Regions from separate parts of the Streptomyces sp. SID14515 genome, predicted to be linked through region 2. Evidence: riboswitches for the same ligand, from Rfam matches in the RefSeq annotation. Region 2 holds a riboswitch; the other holds the start of a gene.
The links. A riboswitch is a leader RNA that binds a small molecule or an ion and turns the genes downstream of it on or off. The one in region 2 is predicted to bind S-adenosylmethionine.
Positions count from the first base shown of each region.

Region 1: linked by a shared signal. The riboswitch ahead of G3I54_RS13125 (aminotransferase class V-fold PLP-dependent enzyme) and the one ahead of thrC (threonine synthase) in region 2 are both predicted to bind S-adenosylmethionine.

Region 1 covers NZ_JAAGMH010000067.1:46,942-61,950, reverse strand. Annotated here, with positions in the region: gene G3I54_RS13160 (Ig-like domain-containing protein) at 1-320, shown strand, start outside; gene G3I54_RS13155 (response regulator transcription factor) at 377-778, opposite strand; gene G3I54_RS13150 (heme-copper oxidase subunit III) at 978-1,598, shown strand; gene G3I54_RS13145 (c-type cytochrome) at 1,655-2,464, shown strand; gene G3I54_RS13140 (Rieske 2Fe-2S domain-containing protein) at 2,461-3,513, shown strand; gene G3I54_RS13135 (cytochrome bc complex cytochrome b subunit) at 3,510-5,159, shown strand; gene trpD (anthranilate phosphoribosyltransferase) at 5,283-6,347, shown strand; SAM riboswitch class IV at 6,454-6,571, shown strand; gene G3I54_RS13125 (aminotransferase class V-fold PLP-dependent enzyme) at 6,749-8,128, shown strand; gene G3I54_RS13120 (Lrp/AsnC ligand binding domain-containing protein) at 8,203-8,484, opposite strand; gene G3I54_RS13115 (rhomboid family intramembrane serine protease) at 8,481-9,236, opposite strand; gene G3I54_RS13110 (hypothetical protein) at 9,430-9,672, shown strand; gene G3I54_RS13105 (NYN domain-containing protein) at 9,712-11,073, shown strand; gene G3I54_RS13100 (C40 family peptidase) at 11,366-12,391, shown strand; gene G3I54_RS13095 (C40 family peptidase) at 12,638-13,666, shown strand; gene G3I54_RS13090 (hypothetical protein) at 13,683-14,939, shown strand; gene G3I54_RS13085 (glycosyltransferase family 87 protein) at 14,915-15,009, opposite strand, start outside.
Region 2 covers NZ_JAAGMH010000120.1:103,138-118,146, forward strand. Annotated here, with positions in the region: gene G3I54_RS28255 (hypothetical protein) at 1-248, shown strand, start outside; gene G3I54_RS28260 (Uma2 family endonuclease) at 305-892, shown strand; gene G3I54_RS28265 (hypothetical protein) at 918-1,205, opposite strand; gene G3I54_RS28270 (ABC transporter ATP-binding protein) at 1,237-3,126, opposite strand; gene G3I54_RS28275 (lasso peptide biosynthesis B2 protein) at 3,035-3,571, opposite strand; gene G3I54_RS28280 (lasso peptide biosynthesis PqqD family chaperone) at 3,568-3,819, opposite strand; gene G3I54_RS28285 (asparagine synthase-related protein) at 3,816-5,825, opposite strand; gene G3I54_RS28290 (keywimysin-related RiPP) at 5,876-5,998, opposite strand; gene G3I54_RS28295 (hypothetical protein) at 6,501-6,980, opposite strand; gene groL (chaperonin GroEL) at 7,212-8,834, opposite strand; gene G3I54_RS28305 (cold-shock protein) at 9,223-9,429, opposite strand; gene G3I54_RS28310 (MoaD/ThiS family protein) at 9,875-10,153, opposite strand; gene thrC (threonine synthase) at 10,189-11,484, opposite strand; SAM riboswitch class I at 11,503-11,630, opposite strand; gene G3I54_RS28320 (glucosyl-3-phosphoglycerate synthase) at 11,784-12,734, shown strand; gene G3I54_RS28325 (trehalose-6-phosphate synthase) at 12,830-14,236, shown strand; gene otsB (trehalose-phosphatase) at 14,494-15,009, opposite strand, start outside.

The DNA of each region.
Region 1 (15,009 bases), on a different contig from region 2:
ACTGGGCCACCCGGGTGACCTGGAGCGGCGAGTACGTCCACGCCGCCCCCTGGTCCACGGGCTCCCAGGGCAACGCCAACGTCAGCCACGGCTGCACCGGCATGAGCACCGGCAACGCCGAATGGTTCTTCGACACCGTGCGCGAGGGTGACATCGTCAAGGTCGTCGGCAGCGCCGGCGAGGACATGGACCCGTTCGGCAACGGGTTCGGCGACTGGAACCTCTCCTGGGAGAAGTGGCAGAAGGGCAGCGCCCTGAACGAAGGGGCGCCGGACAGCCCGCAGACACTCCAGGCCGCCCGACTGCGTCCCCACGTCTGACCCGGGCCGGGGGTGCCCGCTGCGCGGAACGTCCCTCAGCGGGGCACAGGGGCCGCTCAGGCCTCCACGGCGAGCCGGTGGCGCAGCAGCGCCGCCAGCGCGTCGGCGAACTCCACCGGGTCCACCGGGAGCGTCACAGCGGCCTCCGCACGGCTCCAGGTGGCCAGCCACGCGTCCTGCGGGCGGCCGATCAGCAGGAGCACCGGCGGGCAGCGGAAGATCTCGTCCTTGATCTGGCGGCAGACGCCCATGCCGCCGATGGGAGCCGTCTCGCCGTCCAGCACACAGACGTCGACGCCGCCGCCGTCCAGCGCCTTCAGGACGGCCGGGAGCGTCGCGCACTCCAGGAACTCCACCGGTGGAACGTCCGCGGCAGGCCTGCGACCGGCTGCCAGCCTCACCTGCTCGCGGATGTTGGCGTCGTCGCTGTAGACCAGGACCGTGGCGGTCGCCTGCATTGTTCCTCCGTGACATCGACGTCGTCGGGGCTCTCGGGGCATGAACCGATGCGCGGATCGTACTCCGCCCGACCGGCCGTCAGCACCGGTAATGACGACGATTCGATGGGCCGTTCGGCGCAGGGCACGACCCCTGCAGACGGTACGGACACACCGAACGGCACCCCCCGGGGTGAGGGCGGGATAAGCGACCGACATAATGTCGGTCGTGGCGACAGCAACGACAGTAGAAACCGGGCACGCGCACCCGTCGGTCAATCGGCCGAACCTCACCAGCGTCGGAACCATCATCTGGTTGAGTTCCGAGCTGATGTTCTTCGCGGCCCTCTTCGCGATGTACTTCACCCTGCGATCGGTGATGGGACCCGATTACTGGAAGGAGATGGCCGGCCATCTGAACTTCCCGTTCTCGGCGACGAACACCACGATCCTGGTGCTCTCCTCACTCACCTGCCAGCTCGGCGTCTTCGCCGCCGAGCGGGGCGATGTGAAGAAGCTCCGCACCTGGTTCATCATCACGTTCGTGATGGGTGCGATCTTCATCGGCGGCCAGGTCCTGGAGTACACCGAGCTGGTCAAGGACGCGGGGCTCTCCCTCTCGTCCGACCCGTACGGCTCGGTGTTCTACCTGACCACCGGCTTCCACGGTCTGCACGTGACAGGCGGTCTCATCGCCTTCCTGCTGGTCCTCGGCAGAACGTACGCGGCCAAGAGGTTCACCCACGATCAGGCCACCGCCGCCATCGTCGTGTCCTACTACTGGCACTTCGTCGATGTCGTATGGATCGGCCTGTTCGCAACGATCTACATGATCAAGTAACCGGGACTCGCACCCGCCCACCATCGACGCAGAAGATCCTGACACCGGGGTAATCCGTGAAAAAGCTCTCCGCACGACGACGCCATCCGCTGGCGGCGGTCGTCGTACTACTCCTCGCGCTGGCGGCCACCGGGGGGCTGTACGCCGCGTTTGCGCCTGCGGGCAAGGCGCAGGCCGATGAAACCGCCCAGTCCCTCGCCATCGAAGAGGGCAAGAAGCTCTACGCCGTAGGCTGCGCCAGCTGCCACGGAACCGGCGGTCAGGGCACCACCGACGGGCCGTCCCTCGTGGGCGTGGGCTCCGCCGCCGTCGACTTCCAGGTCGGTACGGGCCGTATGCCCGCGCAGCAGCCGGGCGCCCAGGTACCGAAGAAGAAGGTCATCTACACCCAGGCGGAGATCGACCAGCTCGCGGCGTACGTCGCGTCGCTCGGCGCCGGTCCGGTCACGCCGACCGACAAGCAGGTCGACCCGTCGGGCGCGAACGTCGCCAACGGTGGCGAACTGTTCCGCACCAACTGCGCCCAGTGCCACAACTTCACCGGTAAGGGCGGCGCCCTGACGGAGGGCAAGTACGCACCTGACCTCGAAGGCGTGAGCCCGAAGCACATCTACGAGGCCATGCAGACCGGCCCGCAGAGCATGCCCTCCTTCCCCGACACGACGATGCCGGAGCAGGAGAAGAAGGACATCATCGCGTACATCGAGTCCGTGAACGGTGACGAGACGGAGAGCCCCGGCGGCCTGGCCCTCGGCGGTCTCGGTCCGGTCAGCGAAGGTCTGTTCGCCTGGATCTTCGGACTCGGCGCGCTCGTCGCAGTCGCCGTTTGGGTCGCGGCCCACACCGCTAAGGCCAAGAAGTCATGAGTAGCCAACAGATTCCAGAAGACAGCCTGCCCGTGGTGCAGGAGACCGCGCACGGCGCGGTGGAGCGCAAGGACGACCCGTTCGCCGACCCGGGACTGCCGGCCCACCAGCCGCGCATCCAGGATCTCGACGAACGCGCCGCGAACCGCTCGGAGCGCGCCGTCGCGTTCATGTTCACCCTCTCGATGCTGGCGACGGTGGGCTTCATCGCCTCCTACGTCATCTTCCCGGTGGACAAGATCGTCTACATCTGGCCCTTCGGCCATGTGAGCGCGCTCAACTTCTCCCTGGGTCTCACCCTGGGCGCGGCGCTCTTCTTCATCGGAGCGGGAGCCGTCCACTGGGCGCGCACCCTGATGTCCGACGTCGAGGTCGCCGCCGACCGGCACCCGATCGAGGCCACGCCCGAGGTCAAGGCCCAGGTCATGGCCGACTTCGCGGCCGGCGCCGAGGAGTCCGCGATCGGTCGGCGCAAGCTGATCCGCAACACCATGTTCGGTGCGCTGGCCCTGGTGCCGCTCTCCGGTGTGGTCCTGCTGCGCGACCTCGGTCCGCTGCCGGAGAAGAAGCTCCGCAACACCCTCTGGGCGGAGGGCAAGCAGCTCATCAACATGAACACGATGAAGCCGCTGCGCCCCGAGCACATCACCGTCGGGTCCCTGGCCTTCGCCATGCCCGAGGGTCTCGACCCGGAGTCGCACGACTTCCAGACGCAGATGGGCAAGGCGGCCCTGATGATCGTCCGCATCGAGCCGGACGACATCAAGGACAAGCGCCAGCTGGCCTGGGCCCACGAGGGCATCGTCGCGTTCTCCAAGATCTGCACCCACGTCGGCTGCCCGATCAGCCTGTACGAGCAGCAGACGCACCACGTGCTCTGCCCGTGCCACCAGTCCACCTTCGACCTCTCCGACGGCGCTCGCGTCATCTTCGGTCCGGCCGGCCACCCCCTTCCGCAGCTGCGGATCGGTGTCAACAGCGAGGGCAACCTCGAGGCGCTCGGCGACTTCGACGAGCCCGTCGGTGCTGCCTTCTGGGAGCGCGGATGAGTACTGCGACAACGAACCCCTCGGCCGCCGAACCGGCGAGCGGACGCAAGGCTCCGGCCGGCGAGCGGGTGGCCGACTGGGCGGACGGCCGACTGGGCATCTACGGCCTGGCCAAGGCCAACATGCGCAAGATCTTCCCGGACCACTGGTCCTTCATGCTCGGTGAGGTCTGCCTCTACAGCTTCATCATCATCATCCTCACGGGTGTGTATCTGACGCTGTTCTTCCAGCCGAGCATGGGCGAGATCGTCTACCACGGTCCGTACGAGCCCATGCAGGGCATCCGGATGTCCGAGGCCTACGCCTCGACCCTGAAGATCAGCTTCGAGGTCCGCGGTGGTCTGCTCGTCCGGCAGATCCACCACTGGGCCGCGCTGATCTTCCTGGCCGGCATGTTCGTGCACATGATGCGCGTCTTCTTCACGGGCGCCTTCCGCAAGCCGCGCGAGATCAACTGGCTCTTCGGCTTCCTGCTGTTCGTGCTCGGCATGTTCACCGGGTTCACCGGCTACTCCCTCCCGGACGACCTGCTCTCCGGTACGGGTGTCCGCTTCACCCAGGGCGCGATCCTGTCCGTGCCGATCGTCGGTACGTACATCTCGATGTTCCTGTTCGGCGGCGAGTTCCCCGGCCACGACTTCGTGGCCCGGTTCTACTCGATCCACATCCTGCTGCTGCCGGGCATCATGCTCGGCCTGCTGGTGGCGCACCTGATCCTGGTCTTCTACCACAAGCACACGCAGTTCGCGGGTCCCGGCCGGACCAACAAGAACGTCGTCGGCATGCCGCTGCTGCCCGTGTACATGGCGAAGGCCGGAGGGTTCTTCTTCCTCGTCTTCGGCGTCATCGCGGTCATCTCGGCCATCGCCACGATCAACCCGATCTGGGCGCTCGGTCCGTACCGCGTCGACCAGGTGTCCACCGGCGCCCAGCCCGACTGGTACATGGGCTTCGCCGAAGGTCTGGTGCGTGTGATGCCGGGCTGGGAGATCAACCTGTGGGGCCACACGCTCGTCCTGGGCGTGTTCATCCCGCTGGTCGCCTTCGGCCTGGTGCTCGGTGTCATCGCGCTCTACCCGTTCATCGAGTCCTGGATCACCGGCGACAAGCGCGAGCACCACATCCTGGACCGCCCGCGCAACGCCCCGACCCGTACGGGCTTCGGCGTCGCCTGGATCACGGCGTACTTCGTCGGCCTCATCGGCGGCGGCAACGACCTGTGGGCCACGCACTTCCACCTGTCGATCAACTCGATCACCTGGTTCGTCCGGATCTTCTTCTTCCTCGGACCGGTCATCGCGTTCATCGTCACCAAGCGGATCTGCCTCGGCCTCCAGCGCCGCGACCGGGAGAAGGTGCTGCACGGTCGCGAGAGCGGCATCATCAAGCGCCTGCCGCACGGTGAGTTCGTCGAGATCCACGAGCCGCTCAGCCCCGAGCAGCTGCACACGCTCACGGCGCACGAGCAGTACCAGCCGCTCGAACTCGGCCCCGCGGTCGACGAGAACGGCGTCAAGCGCAAGATCTCCCCGGTGCAGAAGCTGCGCGCCAAGCTCAGCAAGGGGTACTTCGCCGAGGGGAACCAGATTCCCAAGGCCACCCCCGAGGAGTACAAGGAGATCAGCGAGGGCCACGGCCACCACTGATCGCCTGACCTGATCGCCACCGTGAGAGCCCCGTCCATTCGATGGACGGGGCTCTTCGCGGTCCCCCCGGCTGGATAGGGTGGAGCCATCTTTCCTGACCGGCTGTGGACCCTGGAGCGGACCATGAACGTTGTGACCCCGAACGGCGGCGACAGCGTGGCGGCCCACTCCTGGCCCGGCCTCCTGAACCCCCTGCTGCGCGGCGAGAACCTCAGCTCCGAGGAGACCGCCTGGGCCATGGACCGCATCATGAGCGGCGAGGCCACCGACGCGCAGATCGCCGGGTTCGCCGTCGCGCTGCGGGCCAAGGGCGAGACCGTCGACGAGGTCACCGGACTGGTCCGCGCGATGTACGCCCACGCCAACACCATCCAGGTGCCGGGCCGCACCGTTGACATCGTCGGCACCGGCGGCGACCTCGCCAAGACGGTCAACATCTCGACCATGTCCGCGATCGTCATCGCCGGCACCGGCGCCAAGGTCGTCAAGCACGGCAACCGCGCCGCCTCCTCCGCGAGCGGCTCCTCCGACGTACTGGAGAAGCTCGGCGTCAACCTGGAGCTGACCCCGCGGCGGGTGGTCGAGGTCGCCGAACAGGCGGGCATCACCTTCTGCTTCGCCGTGAAGTTCCACCCCGCCCTGCGGTACGCCGCCAAGGCCCGCAAGGAACTCGGCGCGCAGACCACGTTCAACATCCTGGGCCCCCTCACCAACCCGGCCCAGGTCCGCGCCCAGGCGGTCGGCGTCGCCGACGCCCGGATGGCGCCCATCGTCGCGGGCGTGCTGGCCGACCGGGGCAACTCGGCGCTGGTCTTCCGCGGCGACGACGGGCTCGACGAGCTGACCACCACCGCCACCTCCCGGGTCTGGGTGGTCCGCGACGGCGCGGTCCGCGAGGAGCCCTTCGACCCGCGCGACGTCGGGCTGCCCATCGTCCCCGTCGAGGCGCTGCGCGGCGCCGACGCCTCGTACAACGCCGATGTGGCCCGCCGCCTGCTGGAGGGCGAGGGCGGCGCGGTACGCGAGGCGGTGCTGCTCAACTCGGCGGCGGCCCTGGTCGCCCTGGACCCGGGCCCCGGCACGCTGACCGAGCAGCTCGCGGCGAAGATCACGGTGGCGGCCGAGGCCATCGACTCCGGAGCCGCCAAGCGTGCGCTGGAGCGCTGGATCGCGGCCAGCAACGCCTGAGCGCGCCGGAGAGGCACCTCCGGAGCACACGGTGTGACGCAGGGCGCAGTCCGGATGCCGGACTGCGCCCTTGCGCGTGTGCATACGTATGGCAAGATGCTGCGCAGGTCATGAGTGACAGCGACTACGGCCCCGGCCCGCTGTCCGGCAACCCTCCGTCCGTGGCGGGGTGCCCCGGGTGAAGACCAGGCCGTAGGCAGCGAGGTCTGCGGCAAGCGCGGGCCCCTCGGCATCCAGCGGATGCCAGCCCCCGGGGTCCTGGTCCCTAGGGAGCCTCTTGTGAGCAAGCGAATGCGCTAGGGCTGACCGCCCTCCTTCAGCGCACCTTTTTTCCTTCCTCCTCCGCGCCGCCGCGTATCCGCGGGCGCGTGGATTTCGCCTGCCTGTTACGGGAGTTCGCCATGTCTGTCTCCACCGCTGCCCTCGACTCGTCGGTTTGTGCCCCGCTGCCCGTTCTGGGCCAGGACGTCACTGTTCCGCTCGTCACCGGCGGTGAGGTCACCTACGCCGCGCTCGACTACGCCGCCAGCGCCCCGGCCCTCCAGCGGGTCTGGGACGACGTCGCCGCGTACGCCCCGTACTACGGCAGCGTCCACCGCGGGGCCGGCTACCTCTCGCAGCTCTCCACCGACCTCTTCGAGAACAGCCGGCGCACGGTCGCGGAGTTCCTCGGCTGCCGCGCCGAGGACCAGGTGGTCTTCACCCGCTCCACCACCGACTCCCTCAACCTGCTGGCCGCCGCGATCCCCGCCGACTGCCAGGTCTTCGTGTACGAGACCGAGCACCACGCCTCCCTGCTGCCCTGGCGCGACGCCCAGGTCACCTACCTCAACGCGCCCCGCACCCCGGCCCAGGCCGTCGAGACGCTGGAGCGCGCGCTGGCCGACCGCGACCCGTACGGTCCCGCCCTCGTCTGCGTCACCGGCGCCTCCAACGTGACCGGCGAGCTGTGGCCGGTGAAGGAACTGGCCGCCGCCGCCCACGCGCACGGCGCCCGCATCGTCCTGGACGCCGCCCAGCTCGCCCCGCACCACCCGGTGGACATCGCCGAACTGGACGTCGACTGGGTCGCGTTCTCCGGCCACAAGCTGTACGCGCCGTTCGGCTCCGGGGTCCTGGCCGGCCGCGCCGACTGGCTGCAGGCGGCCGAGCCGTACCTCGCCGGCGGCGGCGCCTCCCGCAAGGTCGCCCGGCGCGCCGACGGCGGCGTGGACGTCGACTGGCACACCACGGCCGCCCGCCACGAGGCCGGTTCGCCCAACGTCATCGGCGTCTACTCCATCGCCTCCGCCTGCAAGGCCCTGACCGAGGCGGGCTTCGAGGGCCTGGTCGCCCGGGAGCAGGAGCTGGTGGGCCGGGTCCGCGAGGGTCTGGCCGCGGTGCCCGAGGTGCAGGTGCTCTCGCTGTTCGGCGACGACGCGCCCCGGGTCGGCGTCATCTCCTTCGTGGTGCGCGGCTGGAACAGCTCGCACTTCGCCGCCGCGCTCTCCGCCGAATACGGCATCGGCGTCCGCGACGGTCTCTTCTGCGCCCACCCGCTGGTGCGCACCCTGCTCGGCAGCGACCCGCAGGACCCGGGCGAGTGCGGCGCACCGGAGGCCGAGCCGGGCGAGCGCTCGCTCAACGCGATCCGTGTCAGCTTCGGCGCCGGTACGCCCGACGAGCACATCGACCGGTTCCTGCGCGCGGTCTCCGAGCTGGTCCGCGAGGGCGCGCAGTGGAAGTACCGTACCGAGGACGGCCGTTGCGTCCCGGACCGCGGCGAGGCCGCCCAGGTCTGAGCGGGCCTCGTGAAGCACCTCGGCCGGGGGCAGGCACGCCGCCTGCCCCCGGCCGAGGTGCGTCGCCGGTGCGCCTACGCGTCGAGGCCGATGGCGAAGGCCGCTTCCAGGTCGTGCTGGGAGTACGTACGGAACGCCACATGGGTGTCGGTGCCCTCGACGCCGGGGATCTTGCTGATCCGGCCGGGGATGACATCGGCGAGGTCGTCGTGCCTGGCGACCCGGACCATGGCGATCAGGTCGTAGGTGCCGGTGACGGAGAAGACCTCGCTGACGCTGTCCAGCGCGGCGATGGCCTCGGCGATCTCCGGAATCCGGTCCACGCTGGTCTTGATGAGCACGATCGCGGTGATCACGGCTGGCTGTCTCCCTCGGTGGCCGTGGCTGGAGCCTTCACCTTAGCCCCACCCCGGTAACGCACCCAGGCGTACAGGAACCCGACCGCGAACCCGGCCACATGCGCCAGATACGCCACCCCGGGCCCGCTGCCCGCCCCCTGCGCCGCCGCCCACTGCAGGGCGAACCAGAAGACCAGCACGATCCAGGCCGGGAAGCGCAGCGGCAGGAAGAAGAGGAACGGGAACAGGCTGGTCACCCGGGCCTTGGGGAAGAGGTACAGGAACGCGCCGAGCACCGCGGAGATCGCGCCGGACGCGCCGACCAGCGTCTGCTCGGAGTCCGCGTGCGCCGCCGCGTAACAGACCAGGGCCACATAGCCGCAGCCCACGTAGAACAGCGCGAACCGCACCCGGCCCATGCGCTCCTCGGCCATCGCGCCGAACACGTACAGGAACAGCAGGTTCCCCAGCAGGTGCAGCCAGCTGCCGTGCACGAACAGTGCGGTGAACGGCGTGATCAGCGCGTGCGCGGAGCCCTCCCACAGCTCCGCCGGAATCACGCCCCACCGCTCGAAGTACCCGGCCTGCGCGGCGAGCAGCGCGTCCTCGCTCCGGTGGGCGGCGCCACCGAACCCGGAGAGCGGACTGATCAGGAAGACCACACCGCAGACGCCGATCAGCCCGTACGTGACCGGGGCCCCGCTCGACGCCGCCGCGTCCCGGATCCTCCCTGCCGTGGTCCGCCAGTCGGCCTGCCGCCACTCGATCATGTACAGAGCATGACGTACCGGCGGAGAACGGGACGGAGCGCCTCGCCGTGCCGATGCCTATACGCGAGGCCGTAGGGTTACGCCAGGACTTCCGCAGTTCGACGGCGCACCGCGAGATCCTTGACGTAGACAGGTGGAGTCGCGGCGGCGCGCCCGGCGCGGACTCCTGGCGACGACGAAAGAGGACGCAACGATGACGACGGTTCCCCTGCCGACCGACGGGACCCGCTGGCGCTGCACGCTGTGCGGCAATCTCACGCGCTTCGACGTGACCCGCTCCTCCAAGGTCGTGGAGTACGTGCACCTCGACCTGGCCGGAGAGTCGAGTGTCGAGGAGCGGGAGGTCGTCAGTGAGACCATCGAGTCGGTCCGCTGTCGTTGGTGCAACGCGGTGGATCAGATCGAACTGGTGGACAGGCCGGGTGCCGCTTCCTGAGGGAGCGCACCCTTCGACATATCTATGGGGTGACGGACGGTGGATCAGCCGACCAGCGGCGCCGGACCGGCCGATGAGGCCGACGGCGGTGCAGAGGCGCTCGGCCGTCCGCTGCCCGAGGGTGTGCGACGGCGGGTCGTCGCGCTGGTCTCGGACGCCTTCGGCGGACTGACCGTCTCCGAACTGCCCGCCCAGCTGCGGCAGTACGCCCGGTTCACCCCGACCCGGCGGGCGAAGTTCGCCGGGAACGCGATGGCCGCCGCGCTGGAGAGCGACGCCCTCTTCCGGCAGCGCATCGGTGAGCGGCTGGCCCAGTCGCAGCCCGAGCTGACCGGCGCGCTGGAGGCGGGTTCACCGCCCGCCGCCGCCGATCCCCTCGATGTGGCCGCGGCCGCCTATGTGCTGCGCCCGGTCGGCTGGGTCAAGCTGGTCGAGGCGGCCGGCGAGGAGGTCCAGCGCGCCGACGCGGAACGGGCGGACGAGGAGACCCGGCGCGAACTGGAGCAGCTGCGCGAGGAGCTGGAGCGGGCCCGCGCCCACACCCGCGCCGAGACCGAGCGGCTGCGCACCGAGCTGGAGGCGGCCCGCAAGGAGGCCGAGTCGCTGCACCGCAAGCTGCGCAGCGCGCTCAGCGAGGTGAAGCGCGGCGAGGCCGCCCTGCGCCGCAGCGCCGCCGAGACCGACACCGTACGGGCCGAGTCGGCCGCCCAGATCTCCGCCGCCGAGAGCGAGTCGCGCCGGCTCAAGGGGCGGCTGGGGGAGGCCGAGGCGGCCCTGGAGGCGAGCCGGCGGGCCGCCCGCGAGGGCCGCTCGGTGGAGGACATGCGGCTGCGGCTGCTCCTGGACACCGTGCTGGACGCGGCCTCGGGGCTGCGCCGGGAGCTGGCGCTGCCCCCGGCGACGACGCATCCCGCCGACACCGTGGACGCGGTGGAGCCGGGCCGGATGTCACCCAAGGACATTGCCGCCAGGGCCCTTTCGGAGACCGACCCGGCCCTCCTCGACCAGCTGCTGGCGCTGCCGCAGGCCCACCTCATCGTGGACGGCTACAACGTCACCAAGACCGGCTATCCGCAGATGCCGCTGGAGAAGCAGCGGTTGCGGCTGCTGGGCGGCCTCTCGGTGCTCGCGGCGCAGACCGGCGCGGAGATGACCTGTGTCTTCGACGGGGCCGAACTGGCCGCCCCGGTGCTGCTCGCCCCGCCGAGAGGCGTACGGGTGCTGTTCAGCAAGGCCGGGGTCACGGCGGACGAGCTGATCCGTCAACTGGCCCGCGCGGAACCGCCGGGGCGGCCCGTGGTGGTCGTCTCCACCGACCGCGAGGTGGCGGACGGTGTGGCGAAGGCCGGGGCGCGGCCGGTCGCGTCCGTCATGCTCCTCAAGCGCCTTTCGCGCGTCTAGCGGGATTTGCACGGCATGTGTGACATGCCGGATTTCTGGGAACGTACCGTCAAGTCATCGCTACACGCGGTGGGGTGAGAGTAAAGAAGTGCCTGGTGTGACGAGAAAAATCCTGTGAGGATTTGAACTGATCACAAGATGGTCACTAGGGTCAGGCCTCGAACCTTCGCACGGTTGATCACCCATTGGGGGTGACGGCGAAGGAACCGCCGAGTCCGTCATGTGCACGGAGCCGGGGAATCTTTCCCCCACAGCCCGGTAGGCGGCTCTGAGGAAGAAGGAGCTCGCCTTCGTGGCGTCCCACCGTCGTCCCAAGCAGCCGAGCCGCACCCGCGTGACCGTGCTCACCGCGACCGCCGCCGCGGCCGTGGCCCTGACCTCCCAGGCCGCCCACGCCGACCCCAAGCCGAGCAAGAGCGAAGTCAAGGCGAAGGTCGACAAGCTCTACCACGAGGCCGAGGCGGCCACGGAGAAGTACAACGGGGCCAAGGAGCAGCAGGACAACCTGAAGAAGGAAGTCGACGCGCTCCAGGACAAGGTCGCCCGCGGTCAGGCCGAGCTCAACACGCTGCGCGGCGAACTCGGTTCGATAGCCACCGCGCAGTACCGCTCCGGCGGCATCGACCCCTCGGTGGCCCTGTTCCTCGCCTCGGACCCGGACAGCTTCCTCGACCAGGCCTCCGCGCTCGACCAGCTGACGGTCAAGCAGACGGAGTCCCTGCAGAAGATCCAGTCCAAGCAGCGCACCCTCGCCCAGCAGCGCAAGGAGGCCCAGGACAAGCTCGGCGACCTCGCCGACGTCCGCAAGGCGCTCGGCGAGAACAAGAAGAAGTACCAGGGCAAGCTGGCCGACGCCCAGCAGCTGCTCAACACGCTGACGCAGGCCGAGCGGGCGAAGATCCAGGAGGAGGAGAACCGCGCCAGCCGCGCCTCCACCGACCGGGTCGAACTCGGCAACGAGGCCCCCGCGTCCGGCCGTGGCGCCGCCGCCCTCAGCGCGGCCGCCACCCAGATCGGCAAGCCGTACGTCTCCGGCGGCTCGGGCCCCAACTCCTACGACTGCTCCGGGCTGACACAGTGGGCCTTCGCCCAGGCCGGCGTCTCCATCACCCGGACCACGTACACCCAGCAGAACGACGGCCAGCGGATCGGCCGCAGCCAGCTCAAGCCGGGCGACCTGGTCTTCTTCAACGGCCTGTCGCACGTCGGCTTCTACGCCGGCAACAACCAGATCCTGCACGCCCCGAAGCCGGGCACCGTCGTCCGCTACGAGTCGATGGACTACATGGGCACCTTCCAGTTCGGCGTCCGTATCTGACGCCACGGCACGCCCGAACGAGGGAATCGCCGCGCACCACGCTGACGCCGCCGCCCCGCCGGAGACCAAGGTCACCGGCGGGGCGGCGGTGTTCGGGCACCCCTTCCGCCACCGGCGCGGTCTTTGGCCGGTGCGTAGTCGTCCGATTACTGTCTGGCTGCTGTGCGGCTCCCGGTCGTCGATCCGCCCGTCCCGGGCGGCAGGGGCCGCGCACTACCGCGTCAGCGGAAGGGAGTGCGGCTACCTGTGGTGTCCCATCGCCGTTCCACACAGTCCGGCTTCAACAGAGGCGTCCGGGTCACGGTCATCTCGGCGGCCGCCGCCACCGCGGCCGCGACCCTGACCGGGGCTCCGGCGAGCGCCGACCCGAAGGACACCCGGGAGAGCGCGAAGGCCGCCGTCGACCGGCTCTACGAGGAGGCCGAGCAGGCCACCGAGCGGTTCAACGAGGCCGGGGAGCGGGTGACCCGGCTGCGCGGCGAGGCGGACCGCGCCCAGGACGCCACGGCCCGGGGCCAGGAACGCGTCAACGAGATGCGCAACGCGCTCGGCGCCATGGCGGGCGCCCAGTACCGCACCGGCTCCATCGACCCGGCGCTCGCGCTGCTGCTCTCCGCCGACCCGGACAGCTACCTGGAGCAGGCCGCCGCCCTCGACCGGGCCGGCGCTCGCCAGGCGATGACCCTGGACAAACTCCGGCACGCCCAGCGCAAGATCGCCCAGACCCGTGCCGAGGCCACCCGCGCCCTGACCGAGCTGGAGCGCAACCGGGCCGCCGTCACCCGCCACAAGCGCGCCGTCGAGGGCAAGCTCCGCGAGGCCCGCCGGCTGCTTGCCTCGCTGCCGCCCGAGGAACGCGCCTCCTTCGACCGGGCCTCGCGCACCGGCCGCGACGGACTGCCCGACCTCTCCGGCGTCGCCCCCGGCTCGGGCCGTGCGATGTCCGCCGTGGCCGCCGTCCACCAGGCGCTCGGCAGACCCTACGTCTGGGGCGCCAACGGGCCCTCCGGGTTCGACTGTTCCGGCCTGATGCAGTGGGCCTACGCCCAGGCCGGCGTGAGCCTGCCCCGCACCTCCCAGGCCCAGCGCTACGCGGGCCGCATGGTGCCGCTCTCCCAGGCGCTCCCCGGTGACCTGGTCGCCTACCGCGCGGACGCCAGCCACATCGGCATGTACGTCGGCAACGGCCAGGTCATCCACGCCCCCTACCCGGGCGCCGCGGTCCGCTACGATCCGGTCGGCATGATGCCCGTCTCCTCGGTCACCCGGATCTGACCGTACGATCGGCAGGGTGGCCGTACGAGGACGTGACGCGCGCGGGGGAGGCCCCCGGGGGCGGCGGCGTGCGGCGGGCCTGCTGCTCGCCGCGCTCCTGACCGCGTCCGCCTGCACGGCCCCCGCGGCCCCGGACACCTTCCTCACCGCCGGCGTCCTCGACGCCACCCTGGCGGGCCGCGCGGCGGCCGTGCTCGCCCACGACACGACCGGCTACCTCGACGCCCTCGCCCCGGAGGCCGCGAAGCTGCGGGCCGCCCAGCGCACCGAACTGGCCAATCTCGCCGACGTGCCCCTGAAGTCCTGGACCTACGACGTCAAGGGCATCACCAAGCAGGACGGCCGGTGGGCCACCGCCGACGTGGAGCTGCGCTACCGGATCGCCGGCTACGACACCGCCCCGGTCGCCACCCGCCGCGTCCTGGAGCTGATGCGGGACGGCGAACGCTGGTACATCACCGCCGACCGGCCCGCCAAGGGCTCCTCCGGGCAGCTCTGGCAGCAGGGGGACGTGGCGGTCGTCGAGGGCGCGCACAGCATCGTCCTGGGCGTCGGACGGGGCGAGGAGGAGCTGCGGCAGATCGCCGACACCGTGGACCTCGCCGTCCCCGCCGTCTCGGACGCCTGGCCGCGGCCCTGGACCCGCCGGGTGGTGGTCCTCGTCCCGGACTCCGTCGAGGACATGGCGGGGCTGCTGGGCTCGCCCGAGGCCAGCTACCGGGGCATCGCCGCCGTCACCACCGGCGAGGTCGGCGGCACCGGCAAGAGCCCGGCCATCGCCGACCGGGTGATCGTCAACCCGCAGGCGTACGCCACCCTGGGCAGTTTCGGGCAGCGGATCGTCCTGACCCATGAGACGACCCATGTCGCCACCCGGACCAGCACTTCCACCGCCACCCCGGTCTGGCTCTCCGAGGGCTTCGCCGACTGGACCGCCTACCGGGGCGAGGACCGCGCCGCCGACACGGTCGCCCCCGAACTGGCCGCCGCCGTCCGCGCCGGCGAGACCCCCGCCGAGCTCCCCGCCGACCCGGACTTCGGCTTCGACGGCGACCCGGCGAAGCTCGCGGGGGCCTACGAGGGCGGCTGGCTGGCCTGCGAGCTGATCGCGGAGCGATGGGGCAAGGACAAGCTGATCGCCTTCTACGAGGCCGTGGGAGCCCACGACGGGCGCGAGGGAGCGGTGGAGCAGGCGCTGGACGCGGTGCTCGACACCACCTCCGAGCAGTTCACCGCCGACTGGCGCGACTACCTCGCCACCCGGCTCGGCTGACCGTCGACCGCGAGCGGGGCCGCGTCCGCGCGCGGCCCGCCCGGCACCGTCGACCGCCACAGCCGCCGCG
Region 2 (15,009 bases):
GCGACAAACTGCCGCCCGAGCCGATCCTGCCGGGGCCCCGGACCGTCCTGCGCACCCTCGAATGCGGCGAGTGCGGAGTCCCCGGCCCGCCCGAAGCTCTCCTCGGCGGCCTCTGCCGGCCGTGCCGGGGGCCGTCTCCGGAGCCGCCGGTCGGCCCGCCCGGAACCGTGCAGCCGCCCGGCGTACGGGACCGGATGAACGCGGTCCGGGCGGGGCTGATTCCTCGATCCGAAAGGACATACCGATGACCGTGCAGCTCGCCCGGAGATCCGACGGGGCACGATGGAGGGGAGGAGGCGACGCCATGACCCCTAGCTCCGCCGATCACCCAGCGCACGCCCAGATGTCCGTCGAGGACTTCGAGCAGATCGCCCGCGCGGCCCCCGAGACCGTGACGCTTGAGCTCATCAACGGAAAGCTAGAGGTCAAGCCCGTGCCTGACGGGGATCACGACGAGATCATCATGTGGGTCGCGATGCAGTGCATGCAGCAGCAGCCGGAACTGCGGCTGTACCGCGAACGCGGACTGCGGATCGGCGGATACCGCAACGGCCGCGCCCGCCCGGACGGCACCCTGGCCCGCGCGGGACGCTTCGCGGGTGACGGCGAGTGGTCGAACCCGGACCGCATCCTCATGACCGTCGAAGTCACGTCGCACGACCACGACACGGACCATCGTGATCGCACGGAGAAGCGTGACGGGTACGCCGCGGCAGGCATCCCGGTGTACCTCCTGATCGACCGCGACCACGATGCCCTCGTCGTGTACAGCGAGCCGGAGAACGGCCGGTACCGGCAGCGGACGACGTACGAGTACGGCAAGGCCGCCGCCCTCCCTCACCCCGTCGACATCACCCTGGACACCGAGGAACTCAAGGACTACGCCCGCTGACCCGCTGCCCTCGGTCCTGACGCGGTCAGAAGCCGCCCGTGAAGACGAAGAGGAACGAGAGCGGGTAGAGCACGCCCGCAGCTCCCAGGACGAGGCCCGCGAGGCACTGGGGTCGGCTGTACCCGCTGATCAGGCCCAGCACGCCGAAGGTGACCGCCAGGCTCCCGGCCAGGATGGCGAAGATGCCGAGGAAGAACGCGGCGACCAGCGCGACGACGCCGAGGCCTAGCGAGACGGGCCCGTAAAGCGTCGCGGGTGTCGCGGGCGTCGCAGGGGTTTCGGGGCTTTCGACGGTGCCGGTTCCGGTTCCCATGTCCCCCATCATGGCATTCGCCGCCGAACCGTCATCGCGCGGCATCCGCTGCCAGTTGCGTCGTCGCCAGCTCGCGGTACAGGTCGTCCCCGGCGATCAACTCCTCGTGCGTACCCGCCGTACGGACCCGGCCCCCCTCCAGGACCACGATCCGGTCGGCATGACGGACCGTGGACAGGCGGTGCGCGATGACCAACACCGTGGTCTGCTCGGCCATTTCGAGGATGACATCGCGCAGCGCCTGCTCGTTGACCGCGTCCAGTTGCGAGGTCACCTCGTCGAGGAGGAGCAGGCGGGGGCGGCGCAGCAGGGCGCGGGCGATGGCGATCCGCTGGCGTTCGCCGCCGGAGAGCGTGACGCCCCGGTGGCCGACCGCCGTGTCCAGCCCGTCCGGCAGCCGGTCGACCAGGGTGTCCAGGCGGGTACGGGCCACCGCCGCCGTCAGCGCCTTCTCCTCCGCCTCCGGGGCGGCGAAGAGGAGGTTCTCGCGGAGGGTCCCGGCCAGGACCGGGGCGTCCTGTTCCACGTACGCGAGCGAGGCGCGCAGCTCGGCCAGCGGCCAGTCGCGGATGTCCCGGCCGTCCACGGTGATGACGCCGGTGTCGTGGTCGTAGAACCGTTCCAGCAGGCTGAACACCGTCGACTTGCCCGCCCCGGACGGGCCCACCAGCGCGACGAGTCCACCGGCCGGAACGTCGAACGTCACCCCCTTGTGGGCGGGGGCGCGCTCGTCCCCGTACCCGAAGGTCACGTCCTGGAAAGCGACCCCGAGCGGGGTGCCCTCCCCCCGTACGGACCCGGGGCCGGGGGCGGGTCCGGTGGAGGTCTCACCTGGCAGCGACTCCACCTCGTCGATCCTGCGCACCGCCGCGAGGCCGCTCTGCAAGCCCGTCCAGCCCTCGACCAGGCCGCCGATCGGGCCCATCAGGTAGAAGAGGTAGAGCAGGAACGCGATCAGGGAGGAGATCTCCAGCGAGCCCGACGCCACCCGCGCTCCGCCGACGCCCAGCACGGCCAGGAAGGCCAGTTGGATCGACATCATCATCGTGACGTCGGAGACCGAGGACCACTTCGCCACCGAGACGCCCCGGTCGTGCGCGTGCCGGGCCGCCGCCGCGACCGCCGTCGTCTCCCGCTCCTCGGCACCGCTCGCCTTGACCGTACGGAACGCCTGAAGCACGCGGTCCAGGGCCGCGCCCATCGCCCCGACGGACTCCTGCGCGCGGAGCTGAGCGCGCTGAATGCGCGGCATGAGCAAGGAGGTTACGGCTCCGATGCCGATGATGACGACCAGCGTCACGCCCAGCAGCGTCACGTCCATGTACGCCATGAACGCGATCGTTCCCAGCAGCATCAGCACACTGTTGAACGACTCGACCAGGCCGCTGGACAGGACCGTCCGAAGGAGGGTGGTGTCGCTGGTCACCCGGGACTGGAGGTCGCCGGGGGTGAGGCGGTCCACCGCCGGTACCTGCAACCGCATGATGCGGCCCACGAGTTGGTCGCGGGCGCGGAGGACCACGCCTTCTCCCGTGCGGGCCATGAGGTAGCGCCCGTACGCGGAGAGGCAGGCCCCGGCGAGTACGAGGGCGGTCAGCGCGACGAGCGGGGCCACGGGCGAGCGGTCGGCGGCGAACGCGTCGACGGCGTACTTCGCCATCAGCGGCATCGCCAGGCCGGCCGCGGAGCCGGTGAGCGAGAGGACGCCCGCGCGGATCAGCACGCCCCGGTGGGGGCGGACCCGGGCGAGGAGGAGGCGGAGGGGGGACGGGCCTGGCCGTGTCGGCTCGCCGACGGGCCCCGGCCCCGCAGCCGGTATCCCCGCGGCCTCAGGCCCTCTGCCCGCTTCCGCTTCCGAATCCGAATCCGCTTCCGGATCCGTCGTCCCCGTCGTCCCCGTCGTCTCCGACACCGCGCTCATTCCGTGCCCCTCCGCCTGCCGCGACCGCCGCCGCCGTCGCCGTCACCACCATCAAGGGACGCAGATCCGCCGGTTCCGCCTGCTCCCCGACCGTACGGCCCTCCGCCTGAAGCCAAGCATGCGGGGAGAACGGCGGCGCCGAGCGCACGCCCGCGCACCAGTCGGGCCAGACGCCGGACATCCGGCAGGCCAGGGCGACGGCGACCGAGCGGGGCAGGCAGCCGTAACGGCTCGCGCAGCGGCGGCTGGTGGCGACGACCGCCTCCAGCACCTCCAGCGTCTCCGCGTACGAGGCCGGGCGCGCGCCCCGGGCGCACCCGGCCAGCACCCGGCGCAGCCGTCCGGGCTTCAGGCGGGCCAGGACGAACGCGGCGGCGATGGCCGTGCGCAGCCGCACCCCGCCCGCTCCCGCGCCCCGGCGCGGCATCGTCATCTCGGTGGTCATGGGCGCAGGATCTTCGCGTCGACGAGCTGCCGGGTCAGTTCCGCGACGTCCGACTCCGCCTCGGCACGCTCGACGTCGAACGCGGCGAGGATCCGCTCCACGGCGATGTCGGGGGTGTGTCCGGCGGCGAGGGTGTCGACGATGATGACGCTGGTGTCGTTCAACTGCCAGTAGCTGCCGTCCTTTTCGTCGAGGAGGACGCCGCCGTACTCGGTGGTCGTGACGGCGATGCCTTTTCTGAGCTTCACAGGGTTGCCTCGCTGGTCGTGGAGGTGCGGTGGGGTGACGACGATGTCGGTGTCGGCGTCGGCCAGGCGTTCTCGGCGGTGCGGAGCCAGGTCTCGCCGGCCACGGTAGAGCTGATGGAGTGCTCGACCAGGACCGGTGAGAAGGGTTCGGCGGCCAGCCGGAGAAGGTGGCGGGAGTCGACCAGGCCGCGTTCGGCGAGCCGGGATCCGGTCCACAAGTCGGCCAGCTCCGGGGCGTGTCGGCGCAGGCCCTGGTGTTCGTCGGAGGACATGTGGTCCTTCGTCGTGCGGGCCAACAGCGCGTCCGGGACCACACCGCGCATCGCCTCGACGAGCAACGGCTTGTAGCGCCACGGGCTGATGCGCTCCGCCAGGCGTACGGCGAGGGTCGCCTCCAGGACCCGGTCGTCGTAGAAGGGCGCGGCGACCGGCAGCCCGATCGTCATGCCGATGTCCTCCATCGCCTGGAAGTGCCGGGCCCCCATCCGTACGGCGTCGATGTCGACGTGCCGTCCGCGCCACGGGTCGATCGGATCGGCGTGCTCGGCGGCGGCCGCCCGGAACTCCTCGGTGATCAGGGCGTTCGCGTGGTCGGTGAACCACGGGCGCAGCGACTGCCGTACGCCCCAGGAGAGCAGCGGGGTACGGGTGACCGGCTGGGGTTCGGCGGTGACCGCGCCGGCGAGCCAGCGGGAGAACGTGGAGCGGTTCAGCAGGGCCTTCAGCGTGGGCAGGAGCGGCCAGCCGAGCTGGTGGCGCAGGCCGGAGAGGTGGTTCCAGGCGGTGAGCGGGTTGCCGTGGAAGAGGTCCTGGTAGGCGTGGGGCAGGCCGAGGAAGAGTTCGTCGCCGCCGTAGCCGGTGAGGTGGTAGCGCGAGCCGGTGGCGTGGGCGCGGCTCAGGAGCAGGTGCGCGCGGGCCCGGCCGGGGGCGACGGGGAGCGGTTCGTCGTTCAACTCGGCGGCGGTGGCGGCGAGATCGGCGTAGAAGTAGGGGGCGTCGTCGGCGGGGATGATGTGGTGGTCCAGGCCTGTGGAGCCGCCGCCCTTCCGTCCCGCATCGCGCGTACGAGCCACGTCGCTGTCCCGCTTCCCACCAGCGCCTCGCGCCGCCGCGCCGCCGCGCGCCCCCTCACCACCACGTGCCGCCTCCACCGCTCTTCGTGCCCAGGTCTCGTCCTCGCTGTAGCGGTCGCGGGCGGCGACGGTGAGCAGGGAGAGTTCGGCGGGGCCGGTCTCGCGGGCGGCGAAGGTGAGGGCCGTGGAGTCCATGCCGCCGGACAGCTCGCAGCTGATCCGGTCCAGGCCGCCGACGTGGGCCCGTACGGAGGCGGCGACGGCGTCACCGAGTGCCCGGGCCCCTTCGGCCAGGGAGAGTTCGGCGGGCGGCGGCTCCCACCAGCGGTGCTCCATGGGGCCGGGGACGGCGGCCGTGCCCGGTGCTGCGACGGGCAGGGCCAGGCCGTACCCGGCGCCGGTCTCGTGCACGCCGCGCCACACGACGCGGCGGCTCAGGGGGTGCGGCAGGAAGTCGAGCATGCGCAGCGCCAGCGCGCCGTCGTCCAGGGGTGCGCCGATCAGGCGGGCGAGGACGGCGGGGCGGTCGGATGCGATGGTTCCGGCCTCCGGGTGCCGGGCGTGGTAGATCCGGCGCAGCCCGGAGGCGGTGCCCCGGATCCAGGTCTCGCCGGAGAGCCGGGCGATCACATGGTGGAGGCCGGGCAGCCGGGCGAGGCGGCGTTCCAGGCCGGCCCGGTCACGGGCCCCCTCCAGGAGGCCGGAGAGCACGGCCTCGGGCACCCGGTCCGGGCCGATGAGCACGAGGGCGTCGTCGCCCCGGCGGAGGTGGCTCACCTCGCGGACCAGCGGGCGGGCGAGGACCCAGGGCCGCCCGGACGCGTGGGCGACCACCGGCGTCCCGCCCGCCGCCGGAGGAAGTTGCCCGGCCACCGCCGCTCCCGCCGCGCTGTCCGGCAGGACGACGAAGTAGTCACGCAGTTGGCCGGGCATGTTCACCTTCCGGAAGTTCTCATACGACGCACAGAAAGCCGGGGGCCGGATCAGATGATGCGGCGGACCCAGTACTCCTTGTACGAGCCGTAGAAATAACCGGCGGTCTTCTTCGAAAAGTCGCCCTGCTTGAAGAGCGACGGCTTCACGTAAGCCTTCTTCTGCTGCTTCATGACACCTTCCCATCTGTGCGGTTGACGACCGTTATGCCCAACTGGCGGCTGCATAACTGAAGTTATTCGTGCGACTGGTGTTCACCACGTGAACACCAGAGCCATCATGTCCCGCTGCCGATCCGGTACGCATGATTCCGACTTACCGTGCGAAGTTGGCTGGATAGCGCGAGGGTCCGGGCCCGGGACCCGGGCCACTCCAGGGCTCCTCACCGCGCTCAGGCACTCCGAACCCGCACCATGTGCAGTCGCACACCCACCCGCCAGGACAGCGAAGTGGACTGGACCAATGGCTGTACGCGGCGGCCGGACCGGGCAGTGAGCTGCCAAGAGAGCCGGCCGCATCCGGCGGAATGAAGGAACCACGGCAGGCGAGGGCCCGGCAGCCCGCACACCCGCCCTACCTCACGGGTCGCCGACGCGCCACCGGCATCGTCGAAACCGGGAAAACGCGCGGTGCAGCACGGCACCGGGCGCTACAAGTACGCATTCGGCCACACGCCTACCGCCGACGCAGCCGGTAGCCGCCCCAGGCCGCCGTGCCCGCGCCCAGCAGCAGCGGGATCATGCCGTAGCCGACGACCGTCGAGGAGTGGGCGTACCACCGTCCGCCGTCGAACACCTGGGTCGCGGTGACGTTTTCGGGGTCGGTGCGGCCGTCGTGGTCGGCGAAGAGGATCCTGGTGCGCCTGATCTCCGCCGACCGGGGCACGCCGTCCACGTGGGCGCGCAGCGCCTCCCGGGCCACTCGTTCGCGCTCCGCCTTGTTGGCGCGCTGCTGGGCCGGGGTCTCGCCGAAGCAGTGCCAGACGGTCTGCCCCTTCTTCGTACGCGTGTCGTGGCAGTCGATCCGGCCGAAGGTCTCGACCCGCATGCCGAGGGCGCCTGAGAGCCCTGTCCCGGTCACCACGACGAACAGCCCCAGCGCGAACAGCACGGCCCCGCCCAGAACGAACGAGGCCCCCTTCCAGTCCTTCGTCATACCGTCCCCGTCCCCCGTTCACGTACGACCGGCCCGACCGGCCGCGTACCCCATTCCCGTACCCCGTTCCCGTACGACCGGTCCCCGGCGCATTCTTCCAGTGCGGCCGGGAACGCCACAGGGGCGGCACCTCCGTGAAGGAGATACCGCCCCTGTGGGACGTACTGCGAACGTACGGGGACGTACGCGGAGCTTCGGATCAGACGGGGAGGCCGGGGCCTCCGTGGCTGATCAGAAGTCCATGTCACCGCCCGGCATGCCGCCCGGAGCGGCCGCGCCGGCCTTCTCGGGCTTGTCGGCGATGACGGCCTCGGTGGTGAGGAAGAGCGCGGCGATGGAGGCGGCGTTCTGCAGAGCGGAGCGCGTGACCTTCGCCGGGTCGAGAATGCCCTCGGCGATCATGTCGACGTACTCGCCGGTCGCGGCGTTGAGGCCGTGACCGATCGGCAGGTTGCGGACCTTCTCCACGACGACGCCACCCTCGAGACCACCGTTGACGGCGATCTGCTTGAGCGGGGCCTCCAGCGCGAGCTTCACGGCGTTGGCGCCGGTCGCCTCGTCGCCCGTGAGGTCGAGCTTCTCGAAGACGGCCGAGGCCTGGAGCAGAGCCACGCCACCACCGGCGACGATGCCCTCCTCGACGGCGGCCTTGGCGTTGCGCACCGCGTCCTCGATGCGGTGCTTGCGCTCCTTGAGCTCCACCTCGGTGGCGGCGCCAGCCTTGATGACGGCCACGCCGCCGGCCAGCTTCGCCAGACGCTCCTGGAGCTTCTCGCGGTCGTAGTCCGAGTCGGAGTTCTCGATCTCGGCACGGATCTGGTTGACGCGACCCTGAACCTGGTCGCTGTCACCGGCGCCGTCGACGATCGTCGTCTCGTCCTTGGTGATGACGACCTTGCGGGCACGGCCGAGCAGGTCCAGGCCGGCGTTCTCCAGCTTGAGACCGACCTCCTCGGAGATCACGGTGCCACCGGTGAGGATGGCGATGTCCGCGAGCATGGCCTTGCGGCGGTCGCCGAAGCCCGGAGCCTTGACGGCGACGGACTTGAACGTGCCCTTGATCTTGTTGACGACCAGGGTGGAGAGCGCCTCGCCCTCGACGTCCTCGGCGATGATCAGCAGGGGCTTGCCCGACTGCATGACCTTCTCCAGCAGCGGGATCAGGTCCTTGACGCTGCCGATCTTCGAGTTGACGATCAGGATGTACGGGTCGTCGAGCGACGCCTCCATACGCTCCATGTCGGTCGCGAAGTACGCCGAGATGTAGCCCTTGTCGAAGCGCATACCCTCGGTGAGCTCAAGCTCCAGACCGAAGGTCTGGGACTCCTCGACGGTGATGACGCCTTCCTTGCCGACCTTGTCCATCGCCTCGGCGATCTTGGCGCCGATCTCGGTGTCGGCGGCGGAGATGGAGGCGGTCGAAGCGATCTGCTCCTTGGTCTCCACGTCCTTGGCCTGCTCCAGCAGAGCGGCGGAGACGGCCTCGACGGCCTTCTCGATGCCCCGCTTGAGGGCCATCGGGTTGGCGCCTGCGGCGACGTTGCGCAGACCCTCGCGGACGAGAGCCTGAGCCAGAACGGTGGCGGTGGTCGTACCGTCGCCGGCGACGTCGTCCGTCTTCTTGGCGACCTCCTTGACCAGCTCCGCACCGATCTTCTCGTACGGGTCCTCGAGCTCGATCTCCTTGGCGATGGAAACACCATCGTTGGTGATCGTGGGCGCGCCCCACTTCTTCTCGAGGACGACGTTACGGCCCTTGGGGCCGAGGGTGACCTTGACGGCGTCGGCGAGCTGGTTCATCCCGCGCTCGAGACCGCGCCGTGCCTCCTCGTCGAACGCGATGATCTTGGCCATGTGAAGTGGTCCTCCCGGACAGGGGTGGATTTCTCCGGACCGAGAGGCGCCCGCGACGGACGGCCTGCCTGCGTGGTGGTTCCTTGCCCCACCGCGCCTGCGGGCCTCACCGGCCCGGTCCAAGTTTCTGTCACTCTCACCTGGAGAGTGCTAATGCCAATGATTAGCACTCGACCCCTGCGAGTGCAAGCGTCCCTCGTCGGATGTGGACAGCGGCGGCCATCGGATGTGGACGGCGGCGCGCCCCGGATACGGGTCGGCGGCGCGCCCCCCGGGCCGGGCCACCGGCCACCGGACCGGGCCACCGGACGCGCGTAGGGCCCGAACCCCTGATCCGGGGTTCGGGCCCTACGTGCGTGAGTGGTGTCGTCGGACGACCGCGCCGAGCTCAGCCGACGGCGAGCTTGACCATGTCGGCCTGGGGCCCCTTCTGGCCCTGCGAGATCTCGAATTCAACTCGCTGACCCTCTTCGAGGGTGCGGTACCCGTCCATCTGGATCGCGCTGTAGTGGACGAAAACATCCGCACCACCGTCGACCGCGATGAAGCCGTACCCCTTCTCCGCGTTGAACCACTTGACGGTGCCCTGAGCCATGCCTAACTCCCCTATTACTGGCCCTTGCACGGGACCGCACTTCGCGGACCCGGGTCGGAACTCACCCTCCGACAGGAGAGGGTGTGCGGCGCCGCAGCGCGTCGACCGCGGCCGAATGTATCCGCCCAACTGCCCTCTGCAACAGGTCAGTCGGACGAGAATTCTGGGCGCGGGAGAACACGCGAATATGCGGGTTTGCTGAGATTTACGGGCAAGTCGGGCCAGGCAAAGGGCACTTATGCCGCAAGAGGTTCACGCACTTTGGCTGCTTCTTATCGGGGCCGGGCGCATTCTCATATGCGGGCGGCACGGGCAGCGGATGGGGCTTCCCCAACTGTACCGTGCTCAACCATGCAGAATTGCCCCCTCCGCTTCTCTCGCGGAGGGGGCAACTGTGGTCACACAGAGGTGCGGTGGAGGCCGCCGTGGAGCGGCCCCGGGCGGTTCAGCAGCCGCCGGCGACCGCGGGGATGATCGAGACGCCCGCGCCGTCCGGCGTGGCCGCGTCCAGGCCGCCCTCGAAGCGCACGTCGTCGTCGTTGACGTACACGTTCACGAAGCGGCGCAGCTTGCCCTGGTCGTCCAGGACGCGGGCGGCGATGCCCGGGTGGTCCTTCTCCAGGGACTCGATGACCTCGGAGAGCTTCGCGCCCTCCGCCGGGACCTCGGCCTGGCCGCCCGTGTACGTGCGGAGGATGGTGGGGATGCGGACCTTGACGCTCATGGTGGGTGCCCTTCTCTTCCTGCTGTCGGGGGTGGTCAGGCGGAGGCGAGGCCCGCGGCGCGGAACGCGTCCAGGCTCGGCTTGATGGTCGCCGTGGCCTGCGAGGTCGCGGAGACCGCGTCGAGCGTCTTGAGCCCGTCGCCGGTGTTCAGGACGACCGTGGTGAGCGTCGGGTCGATGACGCCGGCCTCGATCAGCTTCTTCGTCACACCGAGCGTCACCCCGCCCGCCGTCTCGCCGAAGATGCCCTCGGTGCGCGCCAGCAGCTTGATCGCGTCGACGACCTGCTCGTCGTTCACGTCCTCCACCGCGCCGCCGGTGCGGCGGGCGATGTCCAGGACGTACGGGCCGTCGGCCGGGTTGCCGATGGCCAGCGACTTGGCGATGGTGTTCGGCTTCTGGGGCCGTACGACGTCGTGGCCGGCCTTGAAGGCGGCGGAGACCGGGGAGCAGCCCTCGGCCTGGGCGCCGAAGATCTTGTAGGGCTTGTCCTCGACGAGGCCGAGCTTGATCAGCTCCTGGAGCCCCTTGTCGATCTTCGTGAGCTGGGAGCCGGACGCGATCGGGATGACGATCTGGTCGGGCAGCCGCCAGCCGAGCTGCTCGCAGATCTCGTACGCCAGCGTCTTGGAGCCCTCGCCGTAGTACGGGCGGAGGTTGACGTTGACGAAGCCCCAGCCCTCGCCGAGCGGGTCGCCGATGAGCTCGGAGCAGAAGCGGTTGACGTCGTCGTAATTGCCCTCGATGCCGACCAGTTCACCGCCGTACACCGCGGCCATGACGACCTTGCCCTGCTCCAGGTCGTGCGGGATGAACACGCAGGAGCGCAGTCCGGCCCGGGCGGCGGCGGCGCCGACGGCTCCGGCCAGGTTGCCCGTGGAGGAGCAGGAGAGGGTGGTGAAGCCGAAGGCGCGGGCGGCCTCGACGGCGATCGCGACGACGCGGTCCTTGAAGGAGTGCGTCGGGTTGCCGGAGTCGTCCTTCACGTACAGGCCGCCGGTGACGCCCAGCTCACGGGCGAGGTTGTCGGCCTTGACCAGCTTGGTGAAGCCGGGGTTGATGTTGGGCTTCTCCGCGACGTCGGAGGGCACCGGCAGCAGCGGTGCGTAACGCCAGATGTTGTTCGGACCGGCCTCGATGCGCTTCCGCAGCTCCTCCGGGGAGCCGGTGGGCAGGTCGTAGGCCACTTCCAGCGGTCCGAAACAGGACGCACAGGCGAAAAGGGGGCCGAGCTCGAAACGCTCGCCGCACTCGCGGCAGGAAAGCGCCGCGGCGGGACCGAGGTCCACGGGGGCGGTGGTGGCATTACCTGCAACGGTCTGAACAGCCATGATGGCGGAGGCCCTTTCTCCTCATCTTCCTTGCGACGCATTTCGCCACAAGACGGAATTGGCACCTTCCCCACCGTGACCTCGCGGTCGGCAGGAGGGTTGCCGGGACTTCAACGGGCCGTTCCCTCAGTCCCTCTGGATGAGCTCTATGGCGCTGGATCTTCGATCCAGGCGTTTATGTGCGGTCCGACCCCGACATGCGACGGCCATACGCGTTGTTCAAGACTGTAACCGAAGCATCGGACCGTTGAGATAGTCGTCCGAACCGCGAGATGGATCACACACAGGGAGTGCCGACCGTGCTCGAAGAGGTGGAACGCTGGCTGACCAGGCGTTCCTGGTCGTCCGGCGACCGCCCGCTGAACCGGCTCACCGACGCCCGGGACGCCGATCCGCACCGTACGTCGGTGAGCGTCGTGCTGCCCGCGCTGAACGAGGAGGCCACGGTCGGCGCGATCGTGGCGACGATCCGCCGGGAGCTGATGGAGAAGGTCCGGCTGGTCGACGAGCTCGTGGTGATCGACTCCGGCTCCACCGACGCCACCGCCGCCGTGGCCCGGGCGGCGGGCGCCCGGGTGGTCCACCGGGACGCGATCCTGCCCCGGATCCCGGCCCTGCCCGGCAAGGGCGAGGTGCTGTGGCGGTCGCTCCTGGTGACCGGCGGCGAGATCGTCTGCTTCGTGGACGCCGACCTCAAGGACTTCTCGGCGGACTTCGTCTCGGGCACGGTCGGACCGCTGCTCACCGATCCGGCCGTCCAGTTCGTCAAGGCGATGTATGACCGACCGCTCGGCGACAGCGCAGGTCAGGGTGGTCGGGTCACCGAACTGGTGGCACGCCCGCTGCTCAATCTGCACTGGCCGCAGCTGGCCGGATTCGTGCAGCCGCTGGGCGGCGAGTACGCGGTACGGCGGTCCCTGCTGGAGCGGCTGCCGTTCCCGGTCGGTTACGGAGTGGAGCTGGGCCTGCTGGTCGACGCGCTGCACACGGTGGGCCTGGACGCGCTGGGCCAGGTCGACGTCGGCGTCCGCAAACACCGCCACCAGGACGGGCAGGCGCTGGGCCGGATGGCGGCGGCGATCTACCGCACGGCGCAGCTGCGGCTCTCCCGGGGCCATCTGGTGCGGCCCGCGCTGACCCAGTTCGAGCGCGGCGAGGAGGGCTTCGTGCCCCGTACCCATGCGGTCGACACGGAGGAGCGGCCGCCGATGCGGGAGATCGCGGAGTACGCGGAGCGCCACGCGGCGTGAGGGGCGCGGATACGGGGTCGCGGATACGGGGTCGCGGAGGCCGCATGGAGCGCTGAGGCGTTTGGCGGCTTCCCTGACGGGCTAGGTTCCGCTACATGGTCTCCGAGCACGCCGAACCCACGTCCGCAGCCGCCGCCACCGCCCAGGTCCTCGTCGCGTCCAACCGCGGCCCGGTCTCGTACACGCTCGGCGAGGACGGGACGCTCGACGCCAAGCGCGGCGGGGGCGGTCTCGTCTCCGGGCTGAACACCGTCGACGACAAGCTGTGGGTCTGCGCGGCCCTCGGCGACGGCGACCGCGAGGCGGTGCGGCGCGGGGTCGGCGAGGAGGGCGTGCGGATGCTCGACATCGACGCCGGCATCCACGCCGACGCGTACAACGGCATCGCCAACTCGGTGCTGTGGTTCGTCCACCACCTGCTCTACCAGACGCCCGTCGAGCCGGTCTTCGACGCCGAGTTCCGCCGCCTGTGGGCCTCGTACGAGACGTACAACCGGGCCTTCGCCGAGGCGCTGGCCGAGGAGGCGGGCCCCGGGGCGGCGGTCCTCGTGCAGGACTACCACCTGTCCCTGGTGCCCGGCATGCTCCGCGAGCTGCGCCCGGACCTCAGGATCGGCCACTTCTGCCACACCCCGTGGGCACCCGTCGACTACTTCCGGCTGCTGCCCGACGACATCGCCGAGCAGTTGCTGCGCGGCATCCTCGGCGCGGACCGGGCCGCGTTCCACACCCGCCGCTGGGCGGACGCGTTCATCGGCTGCTGTACGGAGATCCTGGGCGGAACCGGCCGGACCAGGGTCGGGGTGCACGGCCTCGGGGCCGACGCGGACTTCCTGCGCCGGCGCTCGCACGAGGCGGACGTGGACGAGCGGATGGCGGCGCTGCGGGAGCAGGTGGGCGAGGACAGGAAGACCATCGTCCGGGTGGACCGGACCGAGCTGTCCAAGAACATCGTGCGCGGCCTGCACGCGTACCGGACCCTGCTGGACGCCCACCCGGAATGGCGCGAGCGCGTCGTGCACATCGCCTTCGCCTACCCCTCCCGCCAGGACCTCGCCGTCTACCGGGACTACACGGCGGCGGTGCAGACTCTGGCCACGGAGATCAACGCGTCGTACGGCACGGAGAGTTGGACCCCGGTCGTCCTCCACGTCAAGGACGACTTCGCCCGCTCGCTGGCCGCGTACCGGCTGGCGGACGTGGCGCTGGTCAACCCGATCCGCGACGGTATGAACCTGGTCGCCAAGGAGATCCCCGTCGTCTCCGACCACGGCTGCGCGCTGGTGCTGTCGCGGGAGGCCGGGGCGTACGAGGAGCTGGGCGAGGACGCGATCGTGGTGAACCCGTACGACGTGACGGGCACGGCGGAGGCCCTGCACGAGGCGCTGACGATGAGCGGCGACGAGCGGTCCGGCCGGACGAAGCGACTGGCCGAGGCGGCGACCGCGCTGCCGCCGCAGCAGTGGTTCCTGGACCAGCTGGAGGCGCTGCGACAGGTGTGAGCCGGCCCCTGAACCGGCTCGGGTCGGGTCCGCCGCTGCGGCAGGTATGAGCTGATCCCCTGACCCGGCTCGGGTCCGCCGCTGCGGCTGGTGCGAGCCGAGGCCCCCGGCCCCGCTCAGATCCGCCGCGCGGCAGGTGCCAGCCGGAGTCCGCCGGCCCGGCTCGGATCCGCCGCTGCGGCAGGTATGAGCTGATCCCCTGACCCGGCTCGGGTCCGCCGCTGCGGCTGGTGCGAGCCGAGGCCCCCGGCCCCGCCTCAGATCCGCTCGGCCAGGGCCGCCAGGAACGCGACGACGGCGGCCGGGCCGGGCACCGACAGGTCCGCGCGCTCGGCCAGTTCGGGCACCTCGGCGCTGCCGCTGCACACCAGGAGGCCCGGGATGCCGTCCGGGCCCTCGCTCCGCAGCTTCTCCACCGCGGCGAACGCGGCCAGGTCCCCGAGGTCGTCGCCCGCGTAGATCACGGACTCGGCGTCCCGCTCCGCGACGAACGTGGCGAGCGCGACGCCCTTGTCCATGCCGGGCGGGCGCAACTCCAGGACCAGGCGGCCCGGTTCGACGATCAGCCCGTGCTTCGCGGCCAGCTCGCCGAGGGGTCCGCGCAGCGTCTCGAAGGCCGCCTGCGGGTCCTCGGCGCGCCGGGTGTGCACCGCGACGGCCTGGCCCTTCTCCTCGATCCAGGTGCCGTTCCATGCCCCGAACTCGTGCAGTACGCCCGGAAGTTCGGCGCGCACGGCGGTGACGCCCGGGTGCGGTGCGGGGGCGTGGACGGT